2 regions of the Bacillus sp. UNC322MFChir4.1 genome follow, and region 2 is predicted to be linked to the other one. Evidence: riboswitches for the same ligand, from Rfam matches in the RefSeq annotation. Region 2 holds a riboswitch; the other holds the start of a gene.
What was found. Region 2 has a riboswitch for cobalamin ahead of BR72_RS02420 (DUF4430 domain-containing protein). Riboswitches for the same ligand answer to the same signal wherever they lie in the genome.
Positions count from the first base shown of each region.

Region 1: another riboswitch for cobalamin. It lies ahead of metE (5-methyltetrahydropteroyltriglutamate--homocysteine S-methyltransferase); the one in region 2 lies ahead of BR72_RS02420 (DUF4430 domain-containing protein).

Region 1 covers NZ_JQKQ01000001.1:253,515-256,938, forward strand. Annotated here, with positions in the region: gene BR72_RS01205 (MDR family MFS transporter) at 1-1,142, shown strand, start outside; gene BR72_RS26190 (hypothetical protein) at 1,414-1,689, shown strand; cobalamin riboswitch at 1,780-1,967, shown strand; gene metE (5-methyltetrahydropteroyltriglutamate--homocysteine S-methyltransferase) at 2,096-3,424, shown strand, end outside.
Region 2 covers NZ_JQKQ01000001.1:470,311-473,734, forward strand. Annotated here, with positions in the region: gene BR72_RS02415 (ECF transporter S component) at 237-824, opposite strand; gene BR72_RS02420 (DUF4430 domain-containing protein) at 811-1,212, opposite strand; adenosylcobalamin (AdoCbl) riboswitch at 1,274-1,427, opposite strand; gene BR72_RS02425 (VC0807 family protein) at 1,733-2,356, shown strand; gene BR72_RS02430 (YqzE family protein) at 2,669-2,869, opposite strand; gene BR72_RS02435 (shikimate kinase) at 2,906-3,403, opposite strand; gene comGG (competence type IV pilus minor pilin ComGG) at 3,405-3,424, opposite strand, start outside.

The sequences.
Region 1 (3,424 bases), 220 kb from region 2:
CAGCAGAAAAACGCGGTAAAATGACAGGACTATTTGGAGCTGTTTTTGGAACGTCAAGCGTATTTGGCCCACTTCTAGGTGCGTATATTACCGACTATATTAGTTGGCACTGGGTATTTTATATTAATATCCCACTCGGAATTATCTCGCTGTTTTTCATTACAAAGTACTATAAAGAATCTTTACAATATAGTAAACAAAAAATTGATTGGGCAGGTGCCATTACTTTAATTATCGGGATCGTTTCTCTCATGTTTGCTTTGGAACTTGGTGGTAAAAAGTACGATTGGGATTCAAGTGTAATTATTAGCTTATTTGCTACATTTACTGTTATGCTTATTATCTTTTTCTTTATTGAACGAAAAGTGGAAGAACCGATTATTTCTTTCCATTTATTCCGAAAACGATTATTTGCAGCGAGTCAAGGCGTTGCCTTCTTCTATGGTGCAACGTTTATTATTTGCACAGTTTATATTCCGATTTACGTACAAGGTGTTCTTGGTGGATCTGCAGCAAATGCTGGATTAATTTTAACACCAATGATGGTAGGATCTGTTATTGGAAGTCAAATAGGCGGACAATTATCAACGCGTACAAGTTATCGTAACATTATGACTATCTCTGGTATTTTCTTTATTCTTGGTATGTATTTGTTAAGTACATTAACTATAGATACCTCACGCGCGATGGTAACAGTCTTTATGATTTTAGCTGGACTTGGCGTTGGGTTTTCCTTCTCTGTCTTAAGTATGGCTTCTATTCATAATTTAAGTATGAGAGAGCGCGGCTCTGCAACATCAACAAACTCTTTCTTCCGTTCACTTGGCATGACACTTGGTGTAACGATTTTTGGTACCATCCAAAATCATGCATTTACAGATAAACTAAAATCTATTTTCCCGCCGGAACTAGCAAAAATGGCTCCAAAAGGTGGCGATACAAGTTTCTTATTATCTCCAAATGCTACTGAAAAAATACCACCAGAAATTTTACATGGCATTAAAGAGGTGCTAGCAAACTCTATCGCTGACACATTTTTATGGACACTTATTCCTGCATCGCTTAGCATTATATGCATCTTATTAATGGGAAAAGACCGATTAGTTGTACCAGCAAACAAGAAACAAAAACAAGTGAGTTAACATTCTCCGGACACAGCTTTATATTTTGGAAAATGTTATTGATCATGCTTCTGCTCGACTTCGATCGTTAAAACAACTATATAAAGAGGCAAGAATAGAAAAACTTTCAAAATTCAATACAGAATTAAACTAATATATAAACAGTCACCGAAAGTGACTGTTTTTTCTATTCATAAAAATGGATTTTCTAAAGCGCTTTTTTCCATTTTTCTTTTTTGTAACCCCTCTCCTTTTTCATTACAATACAAATATATAAAGGAGGCGAAATCTTATGAAAGGTCATTTAATTAAGCAATACGGATTCTCCGTATACTACCATTCTAATTTACAAAAACAAATCTTATACATACTATTGCTTCGCAGTGAAATCGCTTTTCAGTCCCATTCATTACACCCAAAAGAACAACTGGAACTACTCTCCTATGACCGTTTACTCTTTCATTACGCTCGCGATATATATAAACGAATACAATATTCCTACTCTGTTTTTTCACATACATATCCCCCCTCACATTGGTGGTGGCATTTAGAAAATTTTTTGTTTTAATAAAATGAATTATCTTATTTTTTAAAATAGTAGACATTTTCAAAAATATAAGATAAAATCTGTTTCAATATCATATACGCTAGTTACATTCCTTTCCAAAAGGAGATAGGTACACGAAAAAATATTTTCGTGTTTAATAGGGAAGTTTGGTGAAAAACCAACGCGGTCCCGCCACTGTAAGTGCAAAGATTTCTTTCTATATACCACTGTGAAAACGGGAAGGTGATTGAAATCGCTGATGCATGAGCCAGGAGACCTGCCTATTTTAACGGCACTGATAGACTCACGGATGATGAGGAGGTGTTTTTAACGAAAGAGAAGTATTTTCTGCTTCTATGACTACTTTTCGTTAAAGGCATTTCCGAGTAAACGGAAATGCTTACTTTTATTTAGGGAGGAATTTTCAATGACACTTTTAACAAGTAACTTAGGATATCCAAGAATTGGATTACAGCGCGAATGGAAAAAAACGTTAGAATCTTTTTGGGCAAACAAAGTGGATGAAGGGCAATTTGTAAAACAAATGAAAGAGATTCGCCTTCAACATCTAAAAGTACAACAAGAAAAAGGAATCGATCTCATTCCAATCGGTGATTTTTCATACTATGACCACGTCCTTGATACAGCATATATGCTCGGGTTTATCCCTTCTCGGTTTTCAAAGTATACATCAGAACTTGACGTATACTTTGGCATCGCACGCGGTTCAAAAGATCACGTTGCTTCTGAAATGACGAAATGGTTTAATACAAATTATCATTATATCGTTCCAGAATATGAGGAAGATTTACATATTTCTCTTAAAGAAAATCGTCCACTTCGTTTATATGAAGAAGCAAAACAAGAACTAGGCATTGACGGTAAGCCTGTCATTTTAGGACCTTATACATTTTTAAGCTTAGCCAAAGGTTATAAAAAGGAACAATTCGCAATCATTTTACAAAAATTAACAGAACCGTACATTCAATTGTTACAAGAATTGCAAGATGCTGGTGTACGCTGGGTTCAAATTGATGAACCAATCCTTACTTCTCTATCAAAACACGAAATTAGTATCGCAAAAAAATTATATGAAACAATCTGTAAAGCTGTTCCAAATCTATCTATTATGCTTCAAACGTACTTTGATAGCATAGAAGAAAACTATGAAGAAGTCATTTCATTCCCAGTTACTGGGATCGGACTTGATTTTGTACACGGTAAAGAAGGCAATTTGCGTGCCTTACTACAACATGGATTCCCATCTGATAAAGTATTAGGGTTTGGTTGTATCGATGGCCGTAATATATGGAGAGCGAACCTTGACAAAACTCTCTCTCTTTTCCATACATTGCAAGAAGCCGTACAACCGAAAGCTTGGATTTTACAACCGTCCTGTAGTTTACTTCATACTCCTATTGACAAGACAAATGAAGCGCACCTTGTAGACGAATTATACGATGTGCTTGCTTTTGCAAATCAAAAATTAGAAGAAGTTACTATTTTACAAAAAGCTCTCGTACATGGGACAGAAAGTATTTCTCATGAATTACAAGCATCTGGACGTGCGCATGACGCAATTCGCACTTCAGCAGCTCGTAATCGTAAGGATGTACAATCTATACTTTCAACATTACAAGAAGAAGACTTTTCTCGTCCTCTTTCATTTGAAAAACGCTTTACCTTACAGCAAAAAGCTCTGAATCTACCATTACTTCCAACAACAACAATCGGTAGCTTCCCGCAAACACATGAA
Region 2 (3,424 bases):
TAACTTTATCAAAATTAAAAAAGTGCATAAAAAAAGCTTTTAAAGGAATTTCTTCCTCTAAAAGCTTCTTTGCTATTTGTTATGTACACGCCATTGTGTAATATTTATTCATTTTTCATACTAACAATGTACTACTTCATCTATAGCATAGTCAACATCACATTAACTATATTTTTCAAAATTATCTACACGCCTTCGTGTATATAAGCCCTCTTCATTGAAGGTGTATGTGATCTTTAATCGCACACCTTTGTGCTTTTTGCTTTTTCATGTAAACATGAACTTTGATATTTAATTAATAATTTATCTAGCAATGGTAATAAAATCGGTGCTAGCACCATATAAAATCCAACATTTCCAATCGCGTGATTAAAATCAAACGGTATGCCCGCCAAATAATAAGCCCAAAAATATTTCAAACCATAAATCGGTGCCTGACATAAAGAGATGACAAACCCATATAAAAAACCTGTAAATCCAGCATACACTCCCATGATGACATGTGGGATTTTCGAAAACATAGGTCGAATAATCAAACCGGTAATGAGCACAATGACGACATACGCAATAATTTGTGGAATTGTCCAAATTCCCATTCCTAATACTAAGTTCGATACTACCATAACAAGTATAGCGTGCAAAGTTCCATAACGCATTCCCATCAGCAATGTTACTAAAATAAGTAATGTCGTTGTTGGTTGTACATTAGGAATAAACGCAAATACTATCCTTCCAGTAACTGATAATGCTGTTAATACAGCCACTAACGCAATACTTTTAATGTGTGTAATTGGAACATTAGAAGATTGGTTATGAAGCTGCATGTAAATCCCACTTCACTTTATCACCATTTTTTAATTCAGTTTCGTTTGCACCTTTTACTGCTGGTGTACCATTAACATCAAACAGCCAATACTTATTTTCTTTCGTATCTTGCTTAACTCCATTAATCGAAGTGATAAACCCTTTGTTATCTTCAATTTTGAAGTTTTTCTTCATCACGTCTAATAGTGTTTCTTTTCCCTTAATTTCAACAGTCTTTTTTTCTACCTTACTTTCACCATTATTCTGCGTTACTTCAATTGTTACTTTACTTACTGCATCTTTCTTATTTGAGGCATTATCAGATGATTCCTTGTTTGAACAACCAACGATGCTTATTAACATCAAGATTGCCAAGAATACCCCCATCATTGTTCTTGTAAATTTCATCCTCGTCTCCTTTCTGCCCAAATAAAAAAGGCCTAGTAAGGCATGTAAGCAAAACTAGACCTGCAGACTAACTCCTTTGCCTCGAAACAGTTAGTCTAAACAAAGCTGTAGGTAATCGACCTGACTTAAGACTAGATACCTAATCTATTACAGTGGCGGGACCGCGTTGGAATTTCACCAAACTTCCTTTACCTACAACATTTTTATGGACAATTTTTTACAAATTGATTACTAAGTTTATCAATTCACGACTATTATATCACAATGAAAGCGTAAAACAATGTCGATTTTTCAACAACTCATTTCGAATTACCTATATTTCATAAATATAACTTAAACTTTCAATCCATAATTTTTTTTGGATTTGAACAGGAATTACCCTAACATTTTGACAGAAAAGAACTTGTTATTGTCTTAATCATATAATGATTCTCATTCTATCAATTTTTTATTCTTGACTCTACAAATAAGTATAATATTCAGAACCTTTATTGTAAAATACAAACAAAGGAGGATTTCAATGAAGCAAAACAATAAAGCGATCTACGATATTATTTTTTATCTCATCTTTCCATTTGTTATTTGGAAATTCGGCAAACAATATATGGGTGCCTATTATGCTATGCTTATTTCTTCTGTGCCAGGCATTTTTTATACATTGTATTGTTTTAAGAAAGAACGGCAATTTCATATGACTGGCTTTTTTATCCTCATTACGATGATTGTAAATACAAGCGTAGATTTACTTTCCGGTTCAGCTGAAAAGATGCTATGGAACGACGTGTACTATCACATTGCACTTGGGATTGTTGTGATATGTACCATTTTTATTAAACAACCACTCATGTTGTACTTTGCAGCAGACTATGCTGCATTGCAAGGGGATGATCGAAAGGAATCACAATTGTTATATCGTGACCCACGCCTCTTTCCATCTTTCCAATACTTTACTTTCTTTTTTGGCTTACAATTTATTGTACTTAGCTGTATTAAGATCTATATGATTTCTAAATTTGGAGTAGATGGATACGGAGAAATGAAAGCCATTATGACAGGGATTGGTTGGTGCATTTCAATAGGAATTGGTGCTGGGTTCCTTTGGATTAGCAATAAGATTAAACAGGTGACTGAAGCTGAAGTTTAATGTATAAAAAGAAGTTCCACTGTTTATAAGCAGCGGAACTTCTTTTTTATGTTATATTGTCGATTTCTATGACATAGTATCCTTTTCTATATAAATTCATTTTAATTTTTCGACGCATAATTAGCTGCTATGCAGAATACAACATGCCCGCTACTTGCTTTCTCCTTTTGTTTTAAACCTTGCATGTGGTAGAAAAAGGCACTAACCGCTTCTATGCATGGCCAGATGCTCTCGCCCGCCTAAAAAGAAAAAGGGTTTTTATGTCGATTTTTTAATCTGTATTTATATAGTTTTATATCATTCCAAAGATACTTAACTCGATTTCTTTCTGATTTTCTTCATTTGACGGTAAAAAATAGTAGCGCTTAACGGTAACATCCCAAACCAACGATTCAAAAATGGTTCTCTCTCTTCACGGCGCTGCTGCCGTTTTTGTTTTCGATCCTCTTTTGGAGCATCCATATATGATACAAATTGTTGTGTGACATATTTTACATAATCATTTGTAGACATACTTATCACCTCTACTAGATTAGTATGTCCACTTTTTTATTTATTAATCGACCCGTGAATCTCTTGCACAATTGCTTCAATGCTTTTATTCGTCGTGTCGATTTTTACTGTTGCTTCTTCATAGTAAGCTTGACGCTTTTCAAATTTCTGAATAAACGCCCCTATATTTTCTTTTTGAAATAACGGTCTTGTTGTATCCTCAGCAATTCGCTCGGCAATCACATATGGATCACAGTACAAATAAATTACCGTTCCATGTTCATTCATCCATTCTCGGTTCTCCGCTTTTTCAACGATTCCTCCTCCAGTTGTAATAATGTAATCATTTGTCGGTAATGATTGCAGCACTTCACTTTCGTACTTTCGAAATACATCTTCTCCTTCTTCTGAAAAGATATTCCGAATCAGTTTCTTTGTCTTTTCTTCAATACGCTGATCTGTATCAATAACCGGCATATGAAGTGCACTACTTAACGCTTTGCCAACAGTTGTTTTCCCCGCTCCCATAAAACCTGTTATATATAACGTTTGCATGTTATCCTCTCTCCTCTTGCC